DNA from 3 places in the Petrimonas sp. genome. Region 3 is predicted to be linked to each of the others. Evidence: riboswitches for the same ligand, from Rfam matches in the RefSeq annotation. Region 3 holds a riboswitch; each other region holds the start of a gene.
What was found. Region 3 has a riboswitch for cobalamin ahead of AACM02_RS07875 (TonB-dependent receptor plug domain-containing protein). Riboswitches for the same ligand answer to the same signal wherever they lie in the genome.

Region 1 (4,798 bases), 460 kb from region 3:
TTGCGGTCCAATGCCACTATGGACGGCTCGTCCAGCAGAATTTTTCCGGCATTGTTTACAATAATGGAGTTGGCGGTTCCCAGGTCCATTGCCAACTCTTGTGTGAATGAAAATAATCCCATATTGTTATGTTTGTTACGAGTTGCAGGGTGTGTTCACACTGCGAGAACCCACCCCTGGCTTCTCAATCAATGTTTAAAATGCCTGATCCCGGTTGTAACCATGGCCAGGCCGTTTTCGTTACAGTAAGCAACCGACTCTGCATCCTTGATGGAGCCTCCCGGCTGAACTACAGCTGTTATTCCGGCTTTATGCGCTATTTCAACGCAATCGGGGAAAGGAAAGAAAGCGTCCGATGCCATTACGGCCCCGTTAAGGTTAAATTTAAACGTTCCTGCTTTCTCTATCGCCTGATTCAACGCATCCACTCGCGATGTTTGTCCGGTCCCGCTAGCAATCAATTGCTTGTTTTTCGCCAGCACTATAGCGTTCGACTTCGTATGTTTCACCAGGATATTTGCGAACAGCAGATCTTCCGTTTCTTTTTCCGTTGGAACTTTTGCGGTTACCACCGTTAAATCGCTTCTTGTCTGAATACTCGTATCTTTATCCTGCACCAGGAATCCGTTTAATGCAGAACGGACCTGTGTATTGTTCGCCTCCTTTCCGGTTATTTTTTGCTTGAGGATGATCCGGTTCTTCTTCTGGAACAGGATATTGAGCGCATCCTGCGAATAATCGGGAGCAATAATTACTTCGAAGAAAATTTCATTTATGACTTTAGCGGCATCTGCATCCACCTGACGGTTAGTAACCACAATTCCGCCGAAAGCAGAGATAGGATCAGCCGCTAGAGCTGCATCCCAGGCTTCTTTTACCGTACTCCGACAGGCCATGCCACAAGCATTATTGTGCTTCAGAATAGCCAAGGCTGTTTCATCAAAATCGGCAATCAACGAAACGGCGGCGTCTATGTCGAGCAGGTTGTTGTACGAAATCTCTTTGCCGTGCAACTGCTCAAATATTTCATTAAAGTTACCGTAAAAAACGCCCTTTTGATGCGGATTTTCCCCGTATCTCAATGTTTTGCCACTGTCGGCAGAAATCCGCAAAACGGGGCTTTCGCCCTTGTCGAAATAATTAAAAATAGCCGAATCGTATCCCGATGAAACGGCAAAGGCTTCCTTGGCAAACCAGCGCCGATCCTCAATGTCGGTATTTCCGCTTTTCTTTTTTAACAGATCGAGCAACGGTTTATATTGCTTCATGGAAGCCACAACAATCACATCTTTAAAGTTTTTGGCAGCCCCGCGAATAAGCGAGATTCCGCCAATATCTATTTTCTCGATAATTTCATCTTCGGGAGCTTGTGTAGCTACGGTTTCTTCAAACGGATATAAATCAACGATGACCAGGTCTATAGAGGGAATATCATAGGATTTGATGATTTTCCGGTCCTGCTCCTCGTCACGGCGGTACAGAATTCCCCCGAAAACTTTAGGATGCAGTGTCTTTACCCGTCCGCCTAGAATAGATGGATAGCCGGTAACATCCTCCACCGATTCACACTCATAACCCAACGACTGGATAAAATCACGGGTTCCCCCCGTTGATATAAGCTTTACGTTTAAACTGTTCAGCAATTTCAATATCTCCTCCAGGCCGTCTTTGTGGTATACCGAAATGAGTGCCGAATTTATTTTCTTTGACATCAATGATTATTTTTTTAAAGAATACAAAGGTATAAAATCTATCGGTCATTTTTGTGAAATTGGAGTTTGTTTTATGAATTTTTGAGAAAAAGAAGCTGTTCGGGGTTGTGCGACCGGATGGCGACCGCTTTTATCATGCTTTTTTAAATAATTATGCAAAGTATAGCAATTAATCAGTAGAAAAAAAAGAAAATATTGTCACTTGAATTTAATCAAGGAACTATCGAAATTAAAATATATAAATTTAATAATCAGAAATATAAAAAATAAAAGCACCTATGTTGATAACTTTTCCGGAAAACTTTATTGGTTTTCTAAAAAAGTAAATTTACCTTTGTGGTAACATTTGGTTTTTATTCATAGTTGTCTTTATGAATAAAATAAAAGGGAATGCCGTGAAAATCGGCAACAGTTCCCGCTGCTGTAAGCTCTTTTTTTGCGTGCTGAACAAACACCTCCATAGCCACTGTTTCGATAAACCGGAACGGGAAGGCGTTCAGACACGGGAGTAAGTCAGAAGACCTGCCAGATGTATTTATATACTCTTTTTGATGTCTTTCGGGTAAAAAGACGGTTAAAAATTTGATATCCCTATTTGTTATTTTAAAAACTGGCAGGTTTGCAGGTTTCAAGGGCTATTTATCCAATTATCTAAATGTCTAAATATGGGCAACAAAGAAATTTTTATTGTAAAACGAGACGGGAAAAAGGTTCCCTTCTCCATCGAGAAAATCAGAAATGCCGTTGCAAAAGCATTTCTGGCGGTAGGATCTTTCGCCACCGAAGAGGACTTTATCACGCTCCTCTCCCACCTCCACATTTCTGACGGCATGACTGTGGAAGAAATTCAGAACCAGGTAGAAACAGCGCTGATGAGGGAAAAATACTTCGCCGTTGCAAAAGCATACATGCTCTACCGGCAGAAACATACCGAAACACGTGAAATCCAGAGCAAGATGAACTTCCTGATGAACTATTGCAACGCACAGAACGCAGCAACGGGAAGCAAGTTCGATGCCAATGCCAACGTAGAGAAGAAAAACATTGCCACCCTCATCGGGGAATTACCCAAAAAGAACTTCATTGACCTAAACCGGAAAATGATCACCGACCGTATGAAGGAGATCTACGGGAAGGAGCTTGCCGACAAATACATCGGTATGCTGAACGAGCATTTTATCTATAAAAACGATGAGACCAGCCTAGCCAACTACTGTGCCAGCATCACGATGTACCCGTGGTTGCTGAACGGCACCCTTCCCATCGGTGGCAACTCCATGCCCCCGACCAACCTGAAATCGTTCTGCGGTGGGTTCATCAATATGGTGTTCATCGTGTCGAGCATGCTCAGCGGCGCCTGCGCCACGCCCGAGTTCCTGATGTACCTGGACTATTTTATCCGAAAAGAGTACGGCGACGACTATTTCGGGCGTTCCGGGGACGTGGTGGACCTGTCAAGGAGGCAACGAACAATAGACAAAATGATTACCGACTGCTTCGAACAGATCGTTTATTCCATCAACCAGCCTACGGGAGCACGTAATTTCCAGGCGGTTTTCTGGAATATTTCCTACTACGACAGGCTCTACTTCGAAAGCCTGTTCGGGGAATTCCTTTTTCCCGACGGATCACGCCCCGTATGGGAATCGCTCAGCTGGTTACAGAAACGATTTATGAAATGGTTTAACAAGGAACGCACCAAAACCGTGCTTACCTTTCCGGTGGAAACGATGGCATTGCTCTCGCGGGAAGAGGATGTGATCGATACAGAATATTCCGATTTTACCGCCGAAATGTATGCCGAAGGACACTCTTTCTTTACCTATATGAGCGACAATGCCGACTCATTATCGAGCTGCTGTCGCCTGCGCAACAAGATTCAGGACAACGGGTTCAGTTATACATTGGGGGCCGGCGGAGTGTCCACCGGATCGAAAAGCGTGCTCACCATCAACCTGAACCGCTGCGTTCAGTTCGCAAAACGTACGGGACAACCCTACAGCATTTTCCTTGAAGAGGTGGTGGACTTGACACACAAGGTACAGACCGCCTATAACGAAAACCTGAAGATGTTCCAACAAAAAGGGATGCTACCGTTGTTCGACGCGGGATACATCAACTTGGACCGTCAATACCTTACTATCGGTGTAAATGGGTTAGTGGAGGCGGCTGAATCGCTGGGGATAGCCATCAACCACAATCCTCAATATAAGGCCTTCGTACAGGAGGTGCTCGGGATCATTGAGCGATACAACAAAAAATACCGGTCGAGAGAATTGATGTTCAACTGTGAGATGATTCCCGCGGAAAACGTGGGCGTGAAACATGCCAAATGGGACAGGGAGGACGGTTATTTTGTACCGCGCGACTGCTACAATAGCTATTTTTACCGGGTGGAAGATCCATCGCTGAACGTGATCGACAAGTTCCGCCTGCATGGACGGGACTATATTGAGCACCTGACGGGCGGATCGGCGCTTCACCTGAACCTGGAGGAACATCTCTCAAAAGCACAATACCGACAGTTATTGCGCGTAGCAGCCCACGAAGGCTGCAACTATTTCACCTTCAACATTCCAAATACCGTATGCAACGATTGTGGCGTCATCGACAAGCGCTTTCTGAAAGAATGCCCCGGATGCAGATCCCTGAATGTGGACTACCTCACACGCATTATCGGCTATATGAAGAGGGTGAGCAATTTCTCGGCTGCCCGGCAAGCGGAAGCGGAAAGAAGACATTACGGAAAGCCGGACACAACAGAGAAGCCTAAAGAGGAACCTATTATTTATTAAGGTTATACATTAGCCGCAAGCATACCAAAGCTATGTTTGAGAATGAGATGCCAGAAAGGTATTACAGAAAAGCGGACATTTCAACCATAAGATAATTTTTATGCTTAAATATACAGACTATGATATTGTTTTTCAAGAGATTCCCGACGAGGTGACGTTAGCCGTCAACCTGTCGGGTTGCCCGCACCGCTGCAAAGGGTGCCACAGTCCTCACCTGCAGCAAGACATAGGGGAGGAACTGAACGAAGGAGCCCTTTCGAGACTGCTGCAGCTCTATGAGCATTCAATCAC
Region 2 (4,798 bases), 580 kb from region 3:
TGGTTTATACATTAAGTTTGAAAAAGGGTGCACTGAGTGTGAACAGGATGCTCCTTATCGGTGTTATGATCAGTTTTATCTCGTCCTCGTTGATGATGTTTTTAATGTCCATCACAGCGACAGAAAACATCCACGGCATTGTCTTCTGGATTATGGGATCGCTCAACGAATCCAATACCGCCATGATCGGAGCCATGGTTGTCTTGTCAATCGTTTGCCTGCTTATTTCTTATCTGTTTGTGATGCCACTCAATGCGCTACGCCTGGGGGAGGAAAAAGCCCGCCATTTAGGCATTAATTCCAATGCCACTATTCGTATTTTATTTGTTATTACCTCTGTCCTCACCGGTGCCTGTATCGCCGTTGGAGGAGTTATTGGATTTGTTGGATTGGTTATTCCTCACATTGTCCGCCTGTTTGTAGGTTCGGATTATCGCATTATGCTGGTTTCCTCTTTTTTAAGCGGAAGTATTTTTTTAATATTGTGTGATATTATTGCCCGGACCATCATTTCTCCTAACGAATTACCTATCGGCGTAATTACAGGAATTGTGGGAGGAGTAGTTTTTATTGTCTTACTAAGCCGTTCTCAAAAACGCTCTAAACTGCTGCGAATATGAAAGAATTACTCACATTAAATAATTTTTCGTGTGGTTACAAGAACGGCTTTTCTATAAACGGTATCAGCTTTTCTTTAATTGAAGGCACCTTTACCGGCATCATTGGCCCTAACGGATCGGGGAAAACCACACTTTTCCGCGGTATCTCCGGCGACCTTCCCGTACGCTCCGGATCTGTTCTGTTCGAAGACAGGGATTTATCGCTGTTGACGCTCCGCGAAAAAGCACAGAAAATCGCTATTGTATCGCAATTTACGGAAACAACCCACATCACGGTCGAAGAATACGTATTGATGGGAAGAATGCCCTACAGGAAACCGTTTCAGTTTTTCGACAAGGCCGAAGATATAGATATTGCACATCACTACATGCAGTTGACCAATACGTACCGGCTTCGCGACAAATCCATGGCTGAACTGAGCGGAGGAGAACAACAAATGGCAAGCATTGCTTCGGCACTCTGCCAGAATCCGGCGCTTTTACTGCTGGATGAACCCACGTCGCACCTCGACATCACCCACCAGGTGAAGTTCATGAACCTGATGCAAAAACTTAACGATGAGCTGAAATTATCCGTGATCATGATTGTGCATGACTTAACATTGGCTGCCGAATACTGCGATTACCTCATCATGATGAAAAACGGTAGAATCCACAGGAAAGGGAGTCCCGAAAACGTTCTTACATACGAGAACATCGAGCATGTTTACGATACCGTTGTGGTTGTAAAAATAAATCCCGTATCGGGAAAACCGGTGGTCTTTCCTGTCTCGGAACGAAGATTAAGAGAGTTAAACGAGCTATAAGACCAGAACCACTAGGTTCTCTATTTAATAAAAAGGGTTTTCTTTCTGAAATTAAAATAAAACGTTACCTTTGTACCTGCTTTTAGACATCATGGAATTTGGTAATCCCGCCTCAAGCGGAAGAATCCAAAGCTGTACCCGCAGCCGTATGTTTCAAAATGTTTTCTGAGTTGTATTGTCACTGTTCCGTTGTCCGGGATGGGAAGGCATCAGAAAACAGAAACGAGCCGGAAGACCTGTCCGAAAGCCATCATCTATCATACGCTTTCGGGGATAAAAGCAAGGTGTTTTCTACAAGACCCAATCAGGTTATGGCATGCCTGCCATTCCCTTTTCCTTCTCGAAAGTTTATGGTTACACAAATCATTAATTGTTTAACTGTAAATTTTTTTATTTATGTACAAAAAAATTTTATCGGGAGTTGCGGCCCTGCTTGCTTTTGCAGGGATGCTACAAGCCCAGGAGACCGTTAAGGATTACGATCTCGACGAGGTTGTTGTTACGGCAACACGAATGAACTTGCCACTTAAAAGTATTCCACAAAAAGTGGAAATTATTGACAAAGACAAAATCGTGTCTATTCCTGCCGAAAATGCAGCTGAGCTTCTAAAGAGAGCAACAAATCTTGACATGATTCAATATCCCGGTGCGTCAGCCACCGTGGGTATGAGGGGATTTTCACCTACAGCGCACGCACGCAGCTATACCCTTGTAATGATTGACGGATTACCATCCGGGACAAGCAATTTAACAACCTTACCCACATCGGTTATTGAACGTATCGAAGTGATCAAAGGCCCCTATTCGGTTCTCTACGGAACCGATGCCATGGGAGGCGTAATAAACATCATCACAAAAAAAGCAACGTTACAAAAAACCGGGGAAGTTTCGCTCAAAGGCGGAAGTTTTGGCACAACTTCGTTCGATGCCAATGCGGCGGGCATGCTTTCTGACAGAGTTGGTGTCGTCGTGGGTTTTTCGAACCAGATACAGCAAAAAGATTACCGTATAGGCGGAAAAAATTTGTTGAAAATATCCAAAACGGAGAAGCTCATCCTCGACGAAAAATCATATGGCGATGTGTATCCGAACACCACGTTTCAGATGTCTCAACTCTTTGGAAAACTAAACTATTCCGTGAACAACCAATGGAACGTGTCTGTATCGTCGTTCTACAACCTGGCTTCGGATGTGGAAACACCCGGAAATTACTTCACTCAGATTGCATCCAAAAAAGATATCGGCAGACTCAATCTGTTCAGCGAAATATCACACACGTCTGAAAACAACAAATTAATCATTGCACCTTACTATTCCAACGAAAAAAACTGGAATTACGAAACAGCGGCAAGCGACAAAACCAATTTCATCTCTTTTAAGGATGATGTGAGTGAGTATGGTGTGAGAACAAACAATACGTATTATCTCAATCATATAACCCTGTTGGCAGGCATGGACTATGATGTGCTGGATTATCAATCTACCCGCCAATCAAAAAAAGGAAATGAAGCAAGCCCCTATAAGCCAAACAACAGAAATCAACGGTTATCGGCTTTTGTTCAAACAAATTACGAGTTGGGAGACTTATCCATAAATGGAGGATTAAGAGCAAACTATATCCGGTATAAAATCTTCAAACATGATAGCCTGAGTAATAAGAGCACCTCGGACAATTATTTTTATCTGATTCCATCTCTGGGACTAAAATACAACCTGCCTAAAGGGTTCAACGTCCATGCAAGTGTGGGAAAAGCATTCAGTATTCCCGACGCATTTGCCACATCGGGCTTTTATGAGGTAAATACCTTGGTTGGCGAGTGGCCATTCAGGATGGCCTATGTGGGAAATGCAGACTTGAAACCCGAAACGTCAATCACCTACGAAGGAGGAATGGGGTATTATCGGGATACATTTTATTTTGACCTAACCTATTTCAACACAACCCACAAAAATAAAATTGTAACACGAAGAACATCCGGTATGGGCAATGAAGCAGATTCCACTCATTATGAAAATGCGAAATCGGCATCAATGAGCGGATTGGAGTTTATAGGTTCGATAAATATAGGACAACTGGTTGGGTGGAACAACAAAGTGGAAATATACGGAGGATTAACCTACATGTTCAACAATACATTTACAGAATTCGCAACCGAGAAAGTGAAAGACCTCTTGTTTGTGAATAAAACCAACGGTAATTTCGGAATCTCCTACGACAACCGCAAAGGTTTTACCACCCGCCTGCATGCAAGATATAAAGGGCGTCGGTTGGAAAGAGACGGTTTTTCAAGAGCAAGGCCTCTGATTACGAAAGAAAACTACTATACAAAAGGGGGTTACAAAGAAACCGACAAGATATTACAATTTTCAGATCATCTTATTTTCGATTATTCGGCTTTCTACAATCTTACCCCCAAAGCCCGTATCGGCATCTCCGTTTCCAACCTTTTCGATGAAAACTACACCGAGAAAGACGGATACAACATGCCGGGACGGAACATTATGGGTCATGCATCTTATTTCTTTTAAATAAAAAAATCATGAAACTAAAAATTATTTCTTTATTGACAACAAGCCTGCTTGTCTTAACTCTACAAGCCCAGGAAAAAGTTACCGTAACCATAAATTACGGAGAAGAAAAGCTTTCCCAAGCCTTTCAGGTAAATTGGCAGGAAGGAATGACGGCCATGCTGGCCGTACAAAGTTGCGCCAATGTAACAACACATCCGGTAAAAGATTATATTTTTGTATCTACCATCAACGGAATAAGTACCGTTGCCGGTAAAAAAGCGTGGTACTATACCGTGAATAACGAAAGTACACATAAACTCGCTTTTCGATACCCTGTAAATCCAGGCGATACGGTGGAATGGATATACAAAAAAGATGTCTGCTCCGCCATAAAGCAAAAACAACCATGCGAAAAATAATTTTCATAACAGGCGGACAACGTTCGGGTAAAAGTTCATTCGCACAACGATTGGCAGAAAAATACGCTACCGATCCGCTATATCTGGCTACCGCCCGGCACTGGGATGAGGACTTCGAAAAACGCATCCAGAGGCACCAGGCCGACAGAGGCGAAACCTGGACCACCGTCGAAGAAGAAAAACTGTTGAGTCGTCACGATTTCAACGGTAAAACCGTGCTGGTGGATTGCGTGACGCTGTGGCTCACCAACATCTTTCACGATAACGGGTTCAACCTGGAGACCTCATTGGAAGAAGCAAAAGCCGAATGGGATAGATTCATCAACCAGGATTTCACGCTTATCGCGGTAAGCAACGAGATAGGCATGAGCCTGCACGCTCCCGGTGAAACCGCCCGCCACTTTACCGATCTGCAGGGTTGGGTAAACCAACACATAGCCAG
Region 3 (4,798 bases):
GAACCCGAGAAGCGGGGCGTATAGGGCAATTGATGGTTATAGGCTGGGCTGCCGGGGTTGGACTTGTTTCGGGAATCCTGAAAGGTGAACGAACTTCCGGCAAGCAGCTTTACCTTGGAGGAAAGCGCAAAAGCACTTTCCAGCGCAATGTCCACGCCGCAAATCTCCACCGAGCCAAAGTTCATCATGCTCCACTCGAAGATGTTCCGGTTGGGGTAGGCGACAATCTTGTTGTTGATCTTGTTGAAATAGGCATCTGTGGTCATTGTCAGCAGCAGGAGCCGGTCGCCCGCGGACGTGGAATAAGTGAACCCTATGTTGACCTGATGCGTATCTTCGGGTTTCAGGTCCCGTTTCCCCACGCGCGAATAATACAGGTCGTTGAAGGTGGGTAGCCGGAAAATATTTTTGTAGAACGCCCTCAGGCGGAAATCGATCGCTTCGAAAGGCTGGAACGTTAGGCTGGAGTATGGGGAGAGCCTGTGCCGGTTGTCTGCAGCCGTACCCGACCGTACGTGCTCCGATGTCTGTGTGTAAAGGAGGCTGGCCGTGGCCAGGAGCCGGTCGGAGACGTACTTCGCGGCAAGGCTCGAGAGTGAGGTGTAGCGGGTGGGGTAGGCAAAATCCGGCAGATTGGCCGACATGTTGTTCATCACGACATCCGTTGATGCTGAGAAAGAGAGGTTCTCCAATGCCCTGAACAGGGCCGAAACCGATCCGTAAAACTCGTTTTGCCGGTACCTGTTTTCCAGTTTCCCTTCCGCATTTAAAAATTCCGGATCGAGGTAATACACATAGCCGTGGTTATACTTGGCATTTGCCTGTAAGGCCCACCGCCCGGAGAGGTTGTTGAGGTAGTGTGCCTGCGTGAAAAAGGTGTTGTCCCGGAGCCGTTGTTTGGAAAAGCCGGACGTGTTGTAGAGGATGGTGGCTCCGGGCAGTCCGCGTTCCGACTGGTAGTAGTAGGTGCGCAGGTTTCCGCTGCTTTTATCGGAAAAGTTGGCGAACAGGGCACCCTCCAGCCGGAGGTTCTTCACATCGGTATTTTCGCGTTTCTCTACCGATGAGCTGTCTCTTCCGGCCTCACCGTAATGCAAGATGTACGGGTACTCACCGTTAGCGGACAGCCATTCGCCGCTCAGCGATGCCGATAGCTTTTCGTTAAGTTTCAGGTTGGTGGAGACTGCCGGGTTGAACATGCCGAACGATCCGGCTTTGAGCGAAGCCCTCCCGTTGACCTTTTTTCCCGGGCCTACCTGTGGTGCGGCGCTCTGGATGTTCAGTACCGAGGCTGACGCGAACAGCCGGGCCGGTTGAAAGATGTTATCGCTTTGTCCCGAGTTCAGGGAGATCATATCGACGTTGTCCAGGGCAAACCGGCCGATATCTATTTGTCCCGTTTGTATGTCGTTTATGGTAAAGCCGTTGTAGTTCACCGCCGTGTGGCTGGCACCGAGGCTACGTACCGATACGGCCTTGAGCCCGCCGATACCCCCGAAGTCCTTCACGGTAACGCCGGGAAAGTGTTTAACCACGTCGGACAGCTGCAACGCATTGAGGTTCCGGATCGATTTTCGCAATAAAATACGCATCGGAGCCGATGAGCGGATTTCCCGGTCGCCATACCTCTCCGTCACGACCACTTCGGGCAGGTGCTGCAAGCTGTCGAGGCTGGTCTGCGCCAGCAACGGAGTAGTTACCGCATAAAGTGCGGCAACGATTACTGCATTTCTTTTTAAAACATTCATCTTATACCGAATTTTTAATTCCGGTAAAGCATTCTGAAAATGAAGCGCGTAAATAAAAAAGATTCTGTTCGCGAGTCGTTTTCAAGCTCTATCCCCCGAAAGCCATTAACAGGTGCGAAACGATGGCAGGTCTTCTGACTTACTTCCGTGTCCTGAACGCCTTCCCAAAACCGGTTTTCGAGCTTCTTTCCGAAGCTAGTGCCTCCCTTGTGGGGAAGCAGGAGCGGGTTTTAGTGGCAAAAGGTGATCTGTTCAGCACGTGAAACGAAGCTTACAGCAGCGGGTCTGTTCAGGATTTTCACCTGATTCCCTTTTCATTACGGTTCCGAAGCCAAATCTGGAACGCGTAACACCAACATTTCGAGGACAAAGATAGGTAAAAAAAAGTGGAAAGAAAATAAAAAAATATATCTTTGTGTTGAGTTATGAATGAGAAACTTAAATACAGTGTGGCCGGGCATCTATTCTGCATAGAAACCCCCGACAGGGCACGTACTACCGGAATTATGCCGAATTACACCCCTTTCCGGGTGGAAAATAGTTCCGGCGATGATTTTTTGTTCAGTTTAAGAGGCCACCGGGAGGTTCATCTGCCCGAATTTCCGCCGGACGATACGATGGAGTGGAACGGCGTGGACTATCGGGTGTACCACTCACCGGAAGGGATGGTTGTCTCCATGAAACAGGGGGAGAAGGAACACCGGTTCTTTGCTCCGGCAGACTGGAAGGAGGTGGTTTGCGATCTCTCGTTTACCGATAAAAACGAAGCCGTCTTTCTCAATAGTTTCCTGAGGCTGGCCTTTGGCGTGACCTCCATCCTTGCGAACCGGACCATCAAGATTCATGCCTCCGTGACGGAACTGAACGGCAAGGCGCTGGTTTTTTTAGGTAGGAGCGGAACGGGAAAAAGTACCCACAGCCGGCTGTGGAGAGAGTTTGTGCCTGGCTGTACGCTGCTGAACGATGATGAACCGCTGATACGCGTGTTCGAAGACGAGCCGGTAAGGGTTTACGGAGCTCCCTGGAGCGGAAGCACGGCCTGCTTCAGGAACGCGTCCGCGGAGGTTGCCGCTTTCGTCCACCTGTACCAGAGCCCCGAAAATCGGTTGACACGGCTCAGGAACGTTGAAGCGCTCTCTTCGTTGTATGCTTCGGCGGCGATGCTCCGGTCGGATGCCGGTAATAAAGACCGGGTGCTGGATGTTGTTGCGGCTGTTTTGCAACGTGTACCGGTTTACCGGCTCGATTGCCGGCCGGACTATGAAGCTGTGTCATTAACCCGCTCGTTATTGCCGTAAGAATGGAATCCCTGATTGTCCCGAACGAGGTCTTCTTTTCGCATATTCTGGAGGAAATTGAAGCGCGCCGTGCGGTGAGGATTCCGGTAAAGGGAAACAGTATGCTGCCTTTTATCCGCCCGTTGACGGATCAGGTCGAACTCTCGGAATTAACCGGGCAATCGGTGACAAAAGGGAATATCGTGCTGGCCAGGACGAACGGGAGCAACTATGTTGTTCACAGGATCGAGAAGGTTGAAGGGGAGGTGGTGACGCTCAGGGGCGACGGTAATCTGTCTGTCCGCGAGCGATGCGACAAGGGAAATGTCGTTGCGGAGGTGACGGCTGTTTATAAGAAGGGAAGGAAAATCAGCAAGGGAAGCCTTGAATGGAACCTGGCAAGAGATTGTTGGTTTACGAGCCCGTTGTTACGAAGGTTTTATCTGGGAATTAGCAGAAATATGAAAAAAATATTTTTTTTATTCACCGTTCTCGCATTCCTGGCAGCCTGTTCAGGGCCAAAAGGGATGGTGAAAATTGAACCGCCGCAGGAAGATTCGGTGGAATACGAGCTGATTGTATTTGATCCGGGATTTGAAACATGGTACACACTCCAGAATTCCCCGGCCAGGTATCGTTCTCAGGAGTACTACGAAGGTTGGAACCAGCAATATGTGTCGGAATGGAATTACCTGGCGACCCAGCCCCGGAGAAGATCGTTCTTTGAGTCTATCATAGGGTATGAGCCGGGTGTGGATTATGGGTTTGAACTGAACCACAAACTGTTCTACTATTTCCAGTACGTGGAACATGTGCTGCGGATACCGATATTGCCCAACGGCCCTTCGGGAGTGATATACTGATTGAAGGGCGTATGCCGTAAACGGCTTTAATAAAAATAACAAGTCAAATGAAGATAAAAGAGAACATCAGAATCAAACAGATAGGGGATGAGTCCATCCTGGTTTCCCACGACGGGGAGAACATGAACTACACCCGCGTAATATCGCTCAACAAATCCGCGGAATTTCTGATAGCCGGAAGCTTCGGTGTGGACTTTACCGTTCAGGACTGGGCGGAAAGGCTGACGGGGAGATACGGTATCGACAAAACACAGGCCGTGGCTGATGCTCAGGTACTGGCCGATAAACTGATGAAAGCCGGTGCGATCTATGAATGAACCGGCTGTTTCTCTTTTCCTGGAGTTGCTCCGATCTGCCATCTGGAACAGGTCGGCCGATGAAGACCTGTTCCGGCATGTTGGCTCTACGGTTTGGGAAGAGGTGATCAGCCTGGCGGAATCTCAACGGGTGAGTGCCTTGTTGTACGACGGAATCATGACGTTGCCTACAGCCCTTCGGCCGGGAAAAAAGGAGGTGTACACGCTTTTTTTGCAGGCTGAAGCTATTGAGAAACTGAACAAAGGGCTGAACGACGAACTGGGGAACCTTGCGATGGAATACGGGAAGATAGGTTGCCCCTTTGTGCTGTTAAAAGGACAGGCCAACGCTATCCTTTATCCCAGGCCGGAGCATCGTGCTCCCGGCGATATTGACCTGTTTCTTTATCGGAAGGGAGATTACGAAAAAGCGAACGAATGGGCCAAAAAAAAAGGATGCCGGATGGATGCGGAAAATATCCATCATCAATCCTATGAAATCAACGGTATTCATGTTGAAAACCACAAAAACATCTGCTATTTCGGGATCAGGAAATACGACGGACTGCTGGAAGAAAAGATGCAGGAAATTATACGGAACCATCGCTTTATCG

Region 1: it holds a riboswitch for cobalamin, as region 3 does, so the genes downstream of both, nrdD (anaerobic ribonucleoside-triphosphate reductase) here and AACM02_RS07875 (TonB-dependent receptor plug domain-containing protein) in region 3, are expected to answer to the same signal.
Region 2: it holds a riboswitch for cobalamin, as region 3 does, so the genes downstream of both, AACM02_RS10410 (TonB-dependent receptor) here and AACM02_RS07875 (TonB-dependent receptor plug domain-containing protein) in region 3, are expected to answer to the same signal.

The regions. Positions count from the first base shown of each region.
Region 1 covers NZ_OY997410.1:2,378,139-2,382,936, forward strand. Annotated here, with positions in the region: gene AACM02_RS09885 (rod shape-determining protein) at 1-122, opposite strand, end outside; gene purH (bifunctional phosphoribosylaminoimidazolecarboxamide formyltransferase/IMP cyclohydrolase) at 189-1,712, opposite strand; cobalamin riboswitch at 2,043-2,257, shown strand; gene nrdD (anaerobic ribonucleoside-triphosphate reductase) at 2,378-4,507, shown strand; gene nrdG (anaerobic ribonucleoside-triphosphate reductase activating protein) at 4,608-4,798, shown strand, end outside.
Region 2 covers NZ_OY997410.1:2,492,604-2,497,401, forward strand. Annotated here, with positions in the region: gene AACM02_RS10400 (iron chelate uptake ABC transporter family permease subunit) at 1-620, shown strand, start outside; gene AACM02_RS10405 (ABC transporter ATP-binding protein) at 617-1,426, shown strand; cobalamin riboswitch at 1,482-1,685, shown strand; gene AACM02_RS10410 (TonB-dependent receptor) at 1,823-3,955, shown strand; gene AACM02_RS10415 (DUF4430 domain-containing protein) at 3,967-4,356, shown strand; gene AACM02_RS10420 (bifunctional adenosylcobinamide kinase/adenosylcobinamide-phosphate guanylyltransferase) at 4,344-4,798, shown strand, end outside.
Region 3 covers NZ_OY997410.1:1,916,791-1,921,588, forward strand. Annotated here, with positions in the region: gene AACM02_RS07875 (TonB-dependent receptor plug domain-containing protein) at 1-1,748, opposite strand, end outside; cobalamin riboswitch at 1,855-2,120, opposite strand; gene AACM02_RS07880 (hypothetical protein) at 2,174-3,046, shown strand; gene AACM02_RS07885 (DUF6146 family protein) at 3,049-3,888, shown strand; gene AACM02_RS07890 (PqqD family peptide modification chaperone) at 3,936-4,205, shown strand; gene AACM02_RS07895 (nucleotidyltransferase family protein) at 4,198-4,798, shown strand, end outside.